DNA from 2 places in the Bacillus methanolicus genome. Region 2 is predicted to be linked to the other one. Evidence: riboswitches for the same ligand, from Rfam matches in the RefSeq annotation. Region 2 holds a riboswitch; the other holds the start of a gene.
What was found. A riboswitch is a leader RNA that binds a small molecule or an ion and turns the genes downstream of it on or off. The one in region 2 is predicted to bind preQ1.
Positions count from the first base shown of each region.

Region 1 (8,118 bases), on a different contig from region 2:
CAAACGCATACTTTCTACCATTCAAACGGATACGGTTTATATTAGCATCGATAAAGATGTATTAAGTAAAACAGATGCTGTGACAAACTGGGATCAAGGAAACATGAGCATTCTCACTCTGATCCAATATCTGCAAGATATTCTTGAACACAAAGACGTTTGCGGTGTGGACATTTGCGGCGAAATGCCTTCATCGCCAATCAATTTGTTTATGCAAACCTATAAAGATTCTATTCAGAAAAATGAAATTGCTAATTTAAAAATTTTACAAACATGTTTAGGTACTTCACGCCAAAAATCATCAGAACAAAGGATTCGCACGTTCCACCTTACCAAATATACTAAAGCATATAAGGGGGGCGTTCAGATGCCTTCCTAACACCTTTTCACGTGCCTTCTAGTTAACAATTGTTCAGGAATAATTATCAATTCGATGTGTAGATTTTGTACATATATGTAGGAGTTGAAGCCGGTTATTGCATTAACGAACTATTTAGTTTAAAAATAAATAGAGGTAAAAAATTTAAGATTAGAGAGGAAATTCCCATGTCATCAACAAATTCAAATCCATCTATGGCTTCACTTTTACGAAATCGTTTCATCCTAACGATTATGACGGCCGGCTTGTTTATTCAGATTGGCATTTGGGTACGCAACTTTGCAATTTTATTGTTTGTCACGGAGAAGACGAATGGGGATGCGCTTGCCGTTTCACTCATATCCGTGGCTGAATTTGCACCGATTTTTATTTTCTCCTTTATTGGCGGTACATTCGCAGACCGTTGGCGGCCGAAACGAACGATGATCTGGTGCGACCTTTTAAGCGCTGTATCGATATTTGTCATCTTAATGGCTCTCCTGTTCAGCACATGGAAGGTTGTTTTCCTCGCAACATTCGTTTCCGCGATACTATCCCAATTCTCTCAGCCTTCAGGGATGAAGCTGTTTAAAGTACACGTTTCGGGAGAACAAATGCAGGCGGGTATGTCATTATTCCAGACGATGATGGCTACATTCATGATTATAGGTCCGGTAGTAGGCACTTTCTTCTTTCAACAATTTGGTATACACATCTCTATGGCGGTAGTAGGTATAGCTTTTCTATTATCTGCTCTCGTCCTGACCTTATTGCCTCCCGACCGAATTGAGAAGAAGGACGAAAGTGAGACGTCGCTCTGGCATGAAATGAAGCTCGGCTTTCAATATGTTTGGTCGCGCAAGATTCTTGTGACTTTGGGAGGCGGCTTCATGGCTGCTGGATTAGGGATTGGATTAATCCACCCGTTGGCCATCTTTCTGGTAACAGAGCGCCTTGGTCTGGAAAAGGAATACCTGCAATGGCTGTTCGCAGCCAATGGAGCTGCTATGATCATCGGTGGCGCGGTGGCGATGGTATTCTCCAATCGGATTGCGCCTCACATCCTGCTGATGCTGGGTATGGGAAGCATGGCTGCAGGAATTTTTATAATGGGTTGGTCCACTATGTTCTGGCTTACTTTAGTGGCTGAATTTATCATCGGTCTATTCATGCCTGCTCTCCAGATTGGCATTAATACGATTATACTGAACAATACCGACGAAGCTTTTGTAGGACGTGTAAATGGAATATTGACCCCTTTGTTTATGGGTGCGATGGTCATCACGATGAGCTTGGCCGGTATGTTGAAGGAACAATTCTCCCTAGTCGCGATCTACGAGGCCTCTGCAGCTCTCTTCCTTATTGGCATTCTGGTCACGCTCCCGATGTTCCGAATGCTTTCAACGGCTGAAGCCAAGTAAACAAAACACAATAAAGCATCAAGTGTTTTGTAGATCTTACCATTTGCTCTAGAATTGAATGAATGAACGATACTGAAAAAAATCAGTATCGTTTTTTTATATCTAAATTTAGATTACTGGAAAGCATGCGGAGTAACACGAATAAATAATGTACTGCCCATACACATTAATCCTTATTGAATACAATATAGCGATATTAGGGAGTAAAGGGGTGTTTAAATGTCTAAGGGCAAAAAAGAAAAAGTGATTCATGTTGATAAGTTAATCATTCATGCCAAGGAAGTTGATATTATTCATAAACGAAAAGAAGATGACAGAAAAGATGATTTTCAAAGGATTGATCCTTGGGGGTTTCTTTGGGGCAGGCCTCGAAGAATTCAAGAAAATAAGCAAGAGCCTGCTTCAGAAGAAAAACAATAAGATTTGATAGATAGATATAGAATTTCAAACACATTTAGCATCTAAAATTTTTCATTTGGAGATTATATCATAGGCTGACTCTAAAGTCGTTGAATAGCGACTTTTTCAAGTCAGCTTTATTTTGTGCCATTTTTTAAAAAAGAGAGCATTTGAGTGGAAGGCGCTCTAAAAAGGTGAACAAAGGCTTCCCATCTTCTCTCTTGAAAATTTGTCATATGAATGATTACCCCACACAAAAATGCAAATAGCCAAAAACGAAACCATTTCATACATATTCCGTATATAATGATGAAGATGGCAGTCCAGGCTTCTCGATAAAAACAAACGCACCTTACATCTGGAAAATTCAGTAAAATGGAGGGATTATATATTATGATGAAGAAATTATTAGCAGCCGTTCTCTCAATATCAATTGCTTTTACCCCGGTAGGAAGCTTTGTGTTTGACGGACATGACAATGTCGTAAGCGCAAAATCCTATAAATCCGGGAAGAGAAGCTTTAATCCGAGCCCATCAAGCCCATCACAGTACAAAAAAACGGAAACCAATTCATTTACGAAGAAATCAACAAATTCCAAGAGTTTTAGCGATTCCTATAAGAAAGGCGGCTTCATGCGCGGCCTTTTATATGGGGGGATTGCCGGTATGCTGTTGGGCGGGTTGTTAGGTAATTTAGGTGCTTTTGGTGCTGTTATCGGTTTTCTGATCAATTTCCTTGCGATCGTTGTACTTATTTCACTTCTTCGCGGCATTTTCAAAATGCTGAACAATAAGCGCAGAGAACAGGAAGAATATCCATGGAGACGTTAATCATCTCGGAACAGGATATCATCAATGCGGTCTGTATATACATCGCCGAAAAAAAGCAAATCAAGCCCGAAGAAGTTGAAGTGGAATTGATGTATGACGATGATTACGGCTTTTCAGCAGAGGTGTATGTTGCCGGCAGAAAACAAGTTCTTATCATGCAGAATTTAATAGAAGCCCTTCGCGGCTGGCTCGACCAAGTGCTGCACATGAATCCTTACTCCGGAATTGAGCTGGTGCTTGACGATGAGGAAGGGATTATTGCCCGCATCAAGGGTAATTAAAGTGAAAAGGTAAATTTCCTATTCAGTTAAGGAGATTTACCTTTTTCCGATTCCTCGGCAATTTTCGTTCCAAGAAGAAGTTCATTACTTAATATTTTTGTCGCAGTTTATTTAGTCGTAAAATTCATTATGCGGCACCAAGCACATCCGTGATCAGAGAAAGTACTAGTAAAATCCCCAAAATGATACTAGCTGTTATTGCCAATATTTTATTTTTGAGTTCCTTTCCCGGCACAATGGAACGAAAATACAAAATAAATCCAATTGCAATCAGAATAGATTCCAACAAGATACTAACTGCCGGGAATCTCCACAAACCAAAACCGAGCAATGGAAGATCCCAGAAATTACCCGGTAATATTGGCAAGTCTGCACGATGCACCAATAGATCAAGGAGCCAATGACTAAAGACCACCAATGAAATTACGAAACCGCCGCGCTTTCCCCAAAAGCGCCCTGCCAAAAGTCCGACGAAAAGCGCAATTAACAATGCCCCCAGAAGGGAATGAGAGTAGTCAGCGTGTATTAAAATTTCACCGTACCCATTTTCGGCTACAGGCACAATAGTTTCCACTCCGGACAAATAAAAAGGCACAAAAACCACATCAAGCATTTGTGTACTCAGCATGAGTGCCCAAAGCGGCACCTCCGGCGACTTGGCTTTGACTGCTGCTGCCAGTCCAAAATGTCCTGCGAACATTTACTACACCTCATTTCGCTTGGAGGAACGAATTCTTGCGTCTAACCAACCGCATCCTACTGTAAAAAGAAACAAAACAATAAAAAATTCATGCTTTCTTCCTCTCCTTCTTTCAATTAATGTAAAACTAATAATATTAGTTTAATAAATAACTAATATTATTAGTTTTTGCAAATATAATTTTCCAATTAAGGCGTCAGGCACCCATTAAAACCAAATGTAGATCAGAAGCTGCTTGTCGTATTAAACTTAAACGCTGATTTGCCGGTTTTTGGATCAGAGTTCATAAGCAAAGGCTATCAGCTATTAATCAGCAATTATAAAGTGGACGAAAGCGAGCGGATTGATCGCATTGTTTTACGTCCGTATGAGGCGAGGGTGTATTTGTTAGAGGATGATAAAAAATAAACGACAATTCGGCCATAGCCTTTGTTTGGAAAAGGTTATGGTTTTTTTTTTTGATCCGTGAAATTTTATCACAGAATAAATTTTAGTTTTGTGGAAATTTTAAATTGTCCGTTCCTGCTTCTAAAGCAGGGAAAATTAACTTATTTATGGAAAATATATAATAGAGTAAACTATTACGAAAATGTCTACGGTACTTCAATATACAAAAGAAAGGGCGGATCGTTTTTGAGTATATTGGATAAAAAGAAAATAATGGAAATTAGAGATCGTCTTCAAAAACGCGTCGTGAAACTGCCGGATGGCACTTCAGTTCCATGTTTAGGACAAGGAACATGGAAAATGGGAGAAAATCCACAGGTGAAAGAGCAGGAAATCAAAGCAATACAACTCGGCATAGAGTTGGGCATGAAGCTAATTGATACAGCTGAAATGTATGGAGATGGCGGTGCTGAACGTATAGTAGGCGAAGCGATCAAAGGACGCAGGGATGAAGTTTTTTTAGTATCGAAAGTGTATCCGCATAATGAAGGATTAAACATGATTTCAAAAGCATGCGAAAACAGCTTAAAACGGATTGGGACGGACTATTTGGACTTATATCTTTTACACTGGAGAGGCCGGATTCCTTTAGAAGAAACGATTGAAGGCATGGAAAAGCTTCGGAAAGAAGGGAAAATTCTAAGATGGGGAGTCTCCAATTTTGATACGGATGATATGGAAGAGTTATGGAACGCTGATAGAGGACAAAATTGTGCGACAAACCAAGTGTTATACCATCTAGGTTCCAGAGGAATTGATTTTGATCTACTCCCTTGGCAGCGAGAACATAACATGCCGATCATGGCCTATAGTCCAATTGCTCAAGGAGGCTCCTTAAGGAAACAATTATTAACGGATCCAATCGTCAATGAAATTGCAGAAAAATACAATGTAAAACCGTTGCAAATCGCGCTTGCTTGGACGATACGAACAAATGATGTCATTTCCATTCCAAAAGCTGTGCAGGAACAACATGTGATCGAAAACGCTGAAGCTGCTTCGATTGAATTGACCGAAGAAGATCTGAACAGACTTGATGAGGTGTTTCCGAAACCTACTAAAAAAATGCCGTTGGATATTATTTAAAAGAACTCCGTCTCGAATTCTTTTTTTACATGGGGTTTATTTTGTAAAGAATTGTTCAATTTGTTAATCCCGCGAAAATTTGAATGAATTCCGCGGAAATCTCTCATAATTCCGTCAAAAATCGAATGAATTCCGCGGAAATCTCTCATAATTCCGTCAAAAATCGAATGAATTCCGCGGAAAACACCAATAATTCCGCGGAAAAGTTGTATAATTCCGTAAAACCTCCCAAGAGGCCTCAATAGTACGGGATTAAGCACGGAAAGAATCAGTTTAAACATGTTGAAGAACCGAAGTTTAAAATGATGGAAGATTTCGATTTATAGATCTCCAAAAAAGAAGAGTTGCGGCTTCTTTGTACGCAACTCTTCATTTATGTCTATATCAATTTTTCGAAATTCACGCGCTTGTTTAGTGCATACATGATTGGTGCACCAACGATCATTACAACAAATTCGCCAATGGCAGTTGTCAGCCATGTATATAAGAAAGGCAAGCCAAATGCTAAATGAAGTTCCAGCGCTATGAGGAACATGGTGAAAGTAAACACCAAAGTATTAAACGCCATACGCGCCCATACGCCTTTTATAAAGCGCGCAGAAAAAATGGTGATTAATAAAGAGATAACAGTTTGTCCTACGCCAAATACAAGATCATATGCGACCATCGGCGAAAACAATAAATTGGTTAAAAAGACACCTAATACCATTCCGTAAATATATTTCTTGTTGAACACAACAAGATGGTTAAAAATTTCGGAAACCCGAAATTGTATTTGGGTAAATCCAAACGGCTGAATGAGCATGGAGACAGCAATATACAAGGCTGCCAAAATCCCATTCCCGACAAGTGTTTTGATATTCATATTGTATTCTCTCCTTAGTTTTTTATCGTGGGATGGTTTCGAACCACGTCGAGTGGACACTCGAAGAAAACATTATAATACACATTAAAAATTTGGTCAAAATAGAAGCCCGGCTGTACGAAACAGCTGGGCTTCTATTATCATCTATTTTGTTAGATGATAGGATAATTCTGAATGTATCGTGGATTACTATAGTAAGGCGGCCTTGGTCCAATTTATGAATTGAATAGCTATTTATAAAACCGAATTTCCATTATTTTAGAGGAAATCGATTTTTTGTATTAGCGTATTTACGTAACATAATGAAGTAAGAAATTTTCTCAGTTGATGACAAATTGAATAAAATAAACATTTAGATGACATATTGTTATATTTAAGAAAGTTGTTTTTCAATCAATTTAAAATGATATAATTTTCTGAAAAATATATTATCTTAAAGGGAAAGGAAAGGAGAGATTCTAATTATGTACGAACTAAAAACAAAAGAAACCGACAACAGTGTCATTGAGTTTATTGAAAATATCGAAAGCCCCAAAAAACGTGAAGACGCATATAAATTATTAGATATTTTTACTGAAACGACAGGTTATAAAGCAAAAATGTGGGGACCAAGTATTATTGGATTTGGTTCATATCATTATAAATATGAATCCGGCCACGAAGGCGATGCACCGCTAGTCGGCTTTTCACCTCGAAAAGCCAAAATCAGTTTGTATTTAGCTGCGGGTGACACAAAACGAGATGAATTGTTAAAGGACTTTGGAAAACATACGACTGGAAAAGGATGTGTGTACATCAACAAAGTAGCAGATATTAATGTTGATGTTTTAAAAGCGTTAATTAACCAATCTATAAGTTATTTGAAAGAAACCTATCCTGATAATTAAGGTGTTTAAAGAAAGTTGATGACTTAAGAATTCAACTTATGGTACCTGACACCTTATTTGTTTAATAGAAAGTTGTCCTACCCCAATATAAGAACGCCCTGTTGTTTCTTACAGCAGGGCAACTTTACCGAGAATGAAGTAAAGGTTTAAAAGTCCTGCAGCTTTATCACATCACCGTTATTTGCAAGCACACCGTATTCACAATCTAATTTTCCGCACAATACATATTTTTTCTGTTCGAAATCATAGACATATACAGGTTTTAATTCAATCTTTGTCCTGATTTTTTCAAAAGCTGTTTCTTTACTAATTGTGATATTTTCAGATGCAGTGTATTGATCAAACATGTCTAAAAAAGACTGATTGTCGATATAATTTGCTGCTTCTAAGGTATTTGTATCAATCAAAACCATTAGTTTTCGCTGGTATACCCGCAAGTCATGTTGCAAAGGTTTCAGTTCCGCATTGATATACCTGTTGTCACGAAAAAAATAAGTAAGCTTCCATTTTCCTGAGTCATCCGGATATTGTTTGCGTAAAAAGTTGACAACAGCTTCAATGCTTTTATCTTGATCCAGCTTCGTAATCGGGAATGTATCAGGATGCGGCTCACGTGAGAAAGCCTGCTCAATTGTAATTGTTTCACTTATGTTGATTTCGCGCCTTTTAAAAGGTCCTGAAATAGATGCATCCCAATAAAGGACTTTATCTATTTTTATGTACGGCCTTACATCTGGTTCAAATGGAATTGTTCCGGTTTTGTCATTCTTTACATATATTTCTTCCAGCCCGTACATAGGTATACATTTTTCTTTTTTCGAAGAAGGAAACTCAAGAAGCTTA
Region 1 covers NZ_PNFF01000002.1:1,012,704-1,020,821, forward strand. The annotation lists gene C0966_RS16665 (arginase family protein) at 1-379, shown strand, start outside; gene C0966_RS16670 (MFS transporter) at 547-1,779, shown strand; gene C0966_RS16675 (hypothetical protein) at 1,999-2,199, shown strand; gene C0966_RS16680 (hypothetical protein) at 2,572-3,009, shown strand; gene C0966_RS16685 (YxcD family protein) at 2,997-3,290, shown strand; gene C0966_RS16690 (permease) at 3,418-3,990, opposite strand; gene C0966_RS16695 (aldo/keto reductase) at 4,624-5,523, shown strand; gene C0966_RS16700 (QueT transporter family protein) at 5,903-6,388, opposite strand; PreQ1 riboswitch class I at 6,397-6,441, opposite strand; gene C0966_RS16705 (DUF1801 domain-containing protein) at 6,853-7,275, shown strand; gene C0966_RS16710 (hypothetical protein) at 7,422-8,118, opposite strand, start outside.
Region 1: it holds a riboswitch for preQ1, as region 2 does, so the genes downstream of both, C0966_RS16700 (QueT transporter family protein) here and queC (7-cyano-7-deazaguanine synthase QueC) in region 2, are expected to answer to the same signal.

Region 2 (8,118 bases):
GAGAAAAAGTGTTTATTAAATGGATCAACAATCTTCCAGATAAGCATCTTTTGCCGGTAGACAATACGGTGCATGGTGCCCATATGGATGTACCGGAAGTACGAACGGTGGTACATGTACACGGTGCTTGTGTTGAATGGGAAAGCGATGGCTACCCGGAGGCTTGGTTTACAAAGGGATTTAAACAAGTCGGTCGATATTTTAGAAAGCAAGTATATCGATATGATAATTGCAATCATGCTTGCACCCTCTGGTATCATGACCATACGCTTGGTATTACGAGGCTCAATGTGTATGCTGGATTGGCAGGATTCTATCTTATAAGAGATCATCGGGAACGTTTATTGAATTTACCAAGTGGAAAATATGAGGTCCCTCTTTTGATACAAGACAAGACTTTTAATAAAGATGGTTCTCTTTATTACCCGAAACAACCAGATAAACCAGTTCCGGAATTAGAAACGTCGATCATTCCTGAATTTATTGGGGATACCATCTTGGTAAACGGAAAAGTATGGCCGTTTCTAAAAGTGGAACCCCGTAAATATCGATTCAGGCTGTTAAATGCATCTAACACCCGTTTCTATAGGCTAAAGCTTGATTCGGGACAACTTATTTATCAAATCGGGACGGATGGGGGATTAATACAACACCCGATAGGAGTCAAAGAAATCATGTTGGCACCTGCAGAACGAGCAGATGTGATCATTGATTTTTCCAATTTAGAGGGCAAGAATATAATCATGACAAACGATGCACCTGCGCCTTTTCCAACCGGAGATCCGGCAAATGAAAATACAGGTACTGTAATGCAGTTTAGAGTGACTCTTCCGCTCTCAAGTATTGATACGAGTGTTATTCCGGCTTATATGATGCCTCTTCCAAAAATGAAAGAACAGTCAGCTTCAAAGATACGATACTTAACATTAAATGATAATATGGATAAGTACGGTCGTGAATTCATGCTATTGGATAATAAACAGTGGGATGCCCCCATTACAGAAAATCCAAAATTGGGATCAACCGAAATATGGTATCTAATTAACTTAACTACGGATACACATCCAATTCATCTTCACTTAATTGATTTTCAAATATTAGACCGGAGAGATTTCGATGTAGAAAAGTATAACAAGGAGAGAATTATCCATTATACGGGTCCGGCGATGCCTCCCGAACCACAAGAACGAGGATTGAAGGATACAGTAAGAGCTAATCCTAACCAGGTTACTCGAATTATTATGAAGTTTGGCCCTTATGAAGGGTTGTATGTATGGCACTGTCATATCTTGGAGCACGAAGATTATGAGATGATGAGACCGTATATTGTTATCCGATAATACAGTCCATAAAAAACCTCCCTTGAAACAAGAGAGGTTAGCAAAATCAGTGTTTATCGGAAGTTGGATTAGTAGTTTATAAAATCATTTATTAGACGACAGGCCATTTCTCCTTCCGCAATGAGTTCATCAATTCCGGCCCTACATGCAAGTGGTCCTCTACTAGCTCTTTTGGAGTCAGCGCCATCCACTGGTTCAATGACACGTCGGCAAAGCGATTACTCTTGAATATCTCCAGAAACCAAAGGCTTTGGTGGCCTGTGTTTTGGATGTGATGGCCCATGGCGAACGGTACATATCCTACATCACCGGCCCGGTAATTAAAAGTTCGGGCCGTGCCACTCGCCGCAAATACTGTCATTCGCCCGGTTCCCGAGAGGTAATACTGCCACTCATCGTTATTCGGATGCCAATGCATTTCTCTCATTCCGCCTGGCTTGACTTCCACCAACGCCGCCGCGATTGTAGTTGAAATGGGGAAGTTGGTGGAATCAACTATACGTACTGTCCCGCCCGGAGTTACGATTGGATCCTGTGCAAGCAGCCGATGTGTGAAGCTCTTAGGCACAGTACCGTAAGGATCCGACACCTTCTGGCTTTCCAGTGAGCCGGGCACCTTTGCTTGGAAAATGTATCGCTGTTTTGTAGGGATGTGGGCAAAGGCGCTTTTTGGTACACCGAAATTTGCAGCCAGCACGTCCTTTGGTGTGTGTGCGAACCAATCGGTAATAGTGAAGGTGTCGAACTCGGAGAAGCTGCCGTCGTCGAAAACGAGCAGAAATTCGCAGCCTTCCTCCAGTCCTTGAATTGAGTGTGGAATTCCGGCGGGAAAGTACCACTAATCCCCTGCGCCGACATCGGCTATAAAGTTCCGCCCGTCCTGGTCGACCGAGGTGATTCGTGCAAGGCCCAAAATCATGTAGGCCCATTCTGTTTGCTTATGCCAATGTAACTCACGCACACCGCCAGGCGTCAGACGCATGTTCACCCCTGCAAGCGTGGTAGCGGATCGGCAGCTCTCTAACCGTTACTTCCCGTGACCAACCGCCGTGATTTAACTGCATATGGGTGTCGGAAAAAGAGAACTTTAAATTGGGGATCGTTCCGGCGTCGGTGGCTGGCGGAACTAGCATGTCGGGGTTCTCATGGTCCCTCATGACGTCTCGAGGACCGAAATCGGTCGCACCAGCACCATCATCCCTAATGGGTTGCGGTATATTTTCGTACACAATTCTTTTCGAAGGCCGTGATTCCATAAAACATTCTTCTCTCTTTGTAAAAGATAAACGATACTGTAATAACAGAATTATTAGTTTACGTAACATATAGGGTGTCTGTATCAATATATGAGGGAAATTTCGTTTTATATGTCAACATACTGAATAGAGAACAAGGTGAGGTAAAGCTGCTGCATACTCTTTACATGTGAGGTGTAAATAATCAAAACAAAAATAAACCCCTTGGCGTCATTTCGCACGAATTTAAAATTACCATAGAAAAACCGGATATTCGAAAAACAGGCATTTTATTAATTTATTAGAACGGAAGCCTAGATATGTGATCGACGGCTCATATATTGAAATTAAGGCTCATATATCAGAATGACGGCTCATAAATTGAAACAGAGGCTCATAAATCAAAATGACGGCTCATAAAACGAAACAAAGGCTCATATATCAAAACGAAGGCTCATAAGTTGAAACAAAGGCTCATATCCTTCACTTGATCCGTGACTCAGGGCGGGTAACCCCCTCATGTTCATACTAATAAACAGCTCTTTTACGATAAAATTTCTATAATAAATTAATTAGAATAAAATAACTGTTTAAACGCCTCGTTTTAGACACGACAAACACAAGACGAATTACGGATGAATGGATATACTATAGAATAATTTTGCTAGATTCGGTTTTATGCTTGATCGATTTATATTTTCAAATCTTTAAAAAAACCGCCTTTCGGGCGGCTTTTGCGTTATCGGTAACCGATATATCCTGAAAGGTGGTCGATATATTCATAGAGGGGCCGATATCTCACCAAAACTGGTCGATATATTCTGAAAAGTGGTCGATATCTCACCAAAACTGGTCGATATATTCAAAAAATAGTCGATATTCATTAAGAGCAGTCTGTCTGTTCGAAAGTGTTATCAGGCTATCAGGTTAGTGATTGATGGCTCAGTATTTTGCAGATTAAAATGAGCCATTGATTGATTTTTAAACTAGGCAATCCGTATATACAACCCTGAACAGTCAAAAAAACCAGAGCCTTCTGACTCTGGTTCGTTCTTTCAATCTATTAGCATAGCAATCTTATAGTTTCTCTACATCTACACGGCCGGAAAAGAACGTCGCACCGTTGCCCATATCTGCTACTCGGTCCGGGGTAAGTGAGTTTACAAGCTGCTTCGCACCCACCCATAGTCCTTGAGTAACGACGACGCCCGGAAGTACGTTTTCACCTACTGAAACTTTCATTTCACATTCTCCGCGGTCGTTCCACACTCGGACTTGATCACCATCCTTAATACCTTTCGATAATGCATCTTTCACATTCATATGCAAGCGCGGTTCTTTTTCAAAAGAAATGTGTTTTTCATTATTTGAAAAAGTTGAGTTTAAGAAATTATGGTTTGGTCCGGGAACAAATAAAAACGGAAAGTCCCCATCGTCAACTAGAGGTGTATAGGTTGGCAGCGGGGGAAACCCGTCTACATCCATCTTTTTTGAATAAAGTTCAATTTTCCCGCTTGGTGTTGGAAGTTTTCCAGGGAACAAAGGTTTTACCTTTGCTTTTACATACTGCTTTTCAACCAATGTTTCATAATCGATTCCTTCCAAATAAGGGTTTCTTGGGAAATCAAGTGCCTGCATAATCATCTCTTCATCTGTCTCATGAAAAACGCGGTCATCAAATCCCATTTCTTTTGCAAGCAATCGGAACACTTCTGTATTTGATTTAGACTCTCCATAATGTTCAATGACCGGCTGCTGAATCTGAATATAATGATGCCAATAGGATGTATAAAAATCAGTATTTTCAAATGATGATGTTGCAGGAAGTACAATATCAGCGTATTTTGCCGTTTCTGTTAAAAATAAGTCATGCACGACGACAAAGAGATCTTCTCGTGCAAGTCCTTTTCTTACTTTATTGGCTTCAGGAGCAACAACCGCAGGGTTCGAACCGTACACGAATAAAGACTTTACAGGCGGGTCTAATTCTAGTAATGCTTGGCCTAGCAAATTCATATTTATGATGCGTGTATTTTTATTTTGTAATAAATCCGGGCGTTGTAATTTTCCTGTATTATGGGCTAAATAACCTTTATTTGACTTGATTGCTCCGCCGCCTTTTACAAGCCATTGTCCGGTTAGAGCAGGAAGGCAGGAAATGGTTCGAACGCACATACCCCCATTATCATGATGCTGAAGCCCATTACCGATTCGAATAAAGGAAGGTGACATTTGACCATACATCCGGGCAAGTTTATAAATATCTTCAACCGGAACACCAGTAATGCCGGAAACAGTAACGGGATCATATTGAACAACATGCTCACGCAATTCTTCATATCCGACTGTATATTTCTGTAAAAAATCGTTGTCTACCATGTCTTCGGCAAATAAAATATGCATGATCCCCAACGCGAGAGCACTATCGGTTCCAGGCAAAACGGGAATGAACCAGTCGGCCAATCGGCCAGTTTGATTCTTATGTACATCAATGACAATAATCTTCGCTCCGTTTTTTCGGGCTTTTTGGGCAAGAACCACTTGATGCATATTTGTGCTAACAGCATTTATCCCCCAAAAAATAATTAATTTTGAATGAATGGTATCTTCGGGGTCAATTCCAAAACTGCCGCCCATCGTATATTTATACCCCGCATTACCGGCGGATGAACAAATGGATCGATCCAGCTGGGAGGCGCCTAACCGATGAAAGAAACGCCGGTCCATTCCTTCAGCGCTAAGATTTCCCATGTTTCCATAGAAGCTGTAGGGAAGAATACTTTCAGGTCCATATGTTTGAATAAGGTCTTTCCAACGGGAAGTAATCGTCTTAATCGCTTCGTTCCAGCTGATCCGCTCAAATTTTCCTTCTCCTTTAGCTCCGGTACGTTTTAATGGATACCTCAAGCGCTTTTCATCATAAATTCGTTCAGTCATATTTCGCACTTTGTTGCAAATATTCCCTTTTGTCACGGGATGGTTAGGGTCTCCCTCTATTTTTACGATTTTTCCGTCTTTTTTATGTAAAAGCAAGCCGCATTGATCCGGGCAATCCAAGGGGCAAACGGATGGAAATACACCTGTTCGTTGATTCACATAAGAGTGCATAATTAGTCTCCTTTAATCATAAGATAAGTTACTATTGTTTAATGAAAATAATAAAATAATTCTAATAGTCTATCAATAATTAACCTAGAAAAGTCAATTTCTCATTTGGCAGAAAGATCATTTTCCGATTCAATAAAATTATGTTAGAATAAGAGTAAGTGAATAAAAAATCCGTTTATTACGGTAGAGGTTCTAGCTACCCTCTTTAAAAAAACTAAGAAAACAGTGCTACTTTCTTAGTAGTGCTGTTTTTTCTTTGAAAGGAAGATTGGAAAATGAAAAAAGAAAAGGCCATTGTCGTGTTTAGCGGAGGCCAGGACAGCACTACTTGTTTATTCTGGGCGATGAAGCAATTTGAAGAAGTAATCGCAGTTACTTTTGATTATAATCAGAGACACAAAACGGAGATTGAATGTGCGAAAAACATCGCAAAAGAACTTGGTATTAAACATCATATTTTAGATATGTCTTTGTTAAACCAATTGGCTCCGAATGCTTTAACAAGGGATGAAATTCCTGTAAAAGATGGGGAAGAGGGCGAACTGCCATCAACGTTTGTTCCCGGCAGAAATTTATTATTTCTTTCATTTGCCGGAGTGCTGGCAAATCAAGTAGGGGCAAAACACATCGTAACCGGTGTTTGTGAAACAGACTTTAGCGGATATCCGGATTGCAGAGATGTTTTTATCAAGTCTTTAAATGTAACATTGAATCTTTCGATGGATTACCAATTTGTCATTCATACACCCTTAATGTGGCTAAATAAAGCAGAAACTTGGAAGTTGGCAGATGAACTCGGTGCTTTTGATTTTGTGAGGGAAAAAACGTTAACTTGCTATAATGGCATCATTGCTGATGGCTGCGGGGAGTGTCCTGCGTGCAAGCTTCGAAAAAAAGGACTTGAAGAATACTTAAAGGTTCGAGGGGGTTTGTAAAACAATGTACGGTTTTCGAATTGTTGATAAACTCCAAAAAATAGATGAAGATATCCGCCGCGATCAGTTAAAGTACCATTCGAAGCGTGTCCTTGTCAGCAAGGAATTTACCTTTGATTCAGCTCATCATTTGCATTGTTATGAAGGCAAATGCAAAAATCTTCACGGCCATACGTATAAAGTTATCTTTGGCTTGAGCGGATATGTGGACGAAAGAGGATTACTGATTGATTTCAGTGATATAAAGGATATTTGGAAACAGGAAATTGAAATTTATCTTGATCATAAATACTTAAATGAAACACTTCCGCCTATGAATACGACTGCAGAAAACATGGTCGTCTGGATTTTTGAAAAAATGAAAGAAGCGTTGGAAAAAGAAGACAGACAGCAAAAATATCTCGGGGCCAGAGTGGAGTTTGTGCGGCTTTATGAAACTCCTACCAGTTATGCGGAAGCTAGACGGGAGTGGATGGAAGTTGAGTAAAATCCCGGTCATGGAGATATTTGGTCCTACCATCCAAGGAGAAGGAATGGTGATTGGACAAAAAACAATGTTTGTAAGAACTGCGGGTTGTGATTATTCATGTTCCTGGTGTGATTCTTCATTTACGTGGGACGGAACAGGCAAGGATTTAGTGAGGCAAATGGAAGCTGAAGAAATTTGGTCTGAGCTTAAAAAGCTTGGCGGGGATGGTTTTTCGTTTGTAACAATTTCAGGCGGCAATCCGGCATTATTAAAAAATTTACGATCCTTGATTCAGCTTTTAAAAGAGAATAACATCAAAATTTGTTTAGAAACACAAGGAAGCAAGTGGCAAGATTGGTTCTTTTATATTGATGAATTAACACTTTCACCGAAACCGCCAAGCTCAAACATGGTCACCGATTTTGACGTACTTGATATGATCATAAAAAACTTAGACCGAAAAAATTCTTCTCAGAATATTAGTTTGAAGATCGTCGTTTTTGATGATCAAGATTATGAATATGCGAAGAAAGTTCATCAAAGATACCCTGATGTCTCATTCTTTTTGCAGGTGGGAAATGAAGACATTACTTCGACCGAAAATCAAAAACTAGTTTCCTATCTTTTAGGAAAATATGAATGGCTTATCAACAAAGTTATGATGGATTCTGACTTAAAAAATGTGAAAGTTCTCCCGCAATTGCATACGTATGTTTGGGGTAATAAACGAGGTGTTTAGTACACTTTTTGAAATGGGCCAAAACATTGGCTCATTTTTTTATTTTGCAAAAGGGATTAAGCAGGTATGGGTTAATAACGAATTCAACCAGAGGAAATCTCGTAAGATAGACATGTGGATAAAATCCTGTCTTGTAACAGTGATCTTCTAATTTGTTTGTCGTTTAATATCCTCCACATCCGATTTAATTTCGTTTACTGCCATTCTAAGTTCTTTTCTAAGTTCGTAAAGTTCTCAATCGTCAAAGTCGCAAAGTGTCTCAAAGTATCTTTGATCTCATCTTGACCTTTTT
Region 2 covers NZ_PNFF01000001.1:1,336,667-1,344,784, reverse strand. The annotation lists gene C0966_RS06675 (multicopper oxidase family protein) at 1-1,340, shown strand, start outside; partial or broken gene C0966_RS06670 (oxalate decarboxylase family bicupin) at 1,432-2,596, opposite strand; gene C0966_RS06665 (molybdopterin oxidoreductase family protein) at 3,653-5,683, opposite strand; PreQ1 riboswitch class I at 5,864-5,907, shown strand; gene queC (7-cyano-7-deazaguanine synthase QueC) at 5,959-6,618, shown strand; gene queD (6-carboxytetrahydropterin synthase QueD) at 6,623-7,105, shown strand; gene queE (7-carboxy-7-deazaguanine synthase QueE) at 7,098-7,826, shown strand; gene C0966_RS06645 (hypothetical protein) at 8,021-8,118, opposite strand, start outside.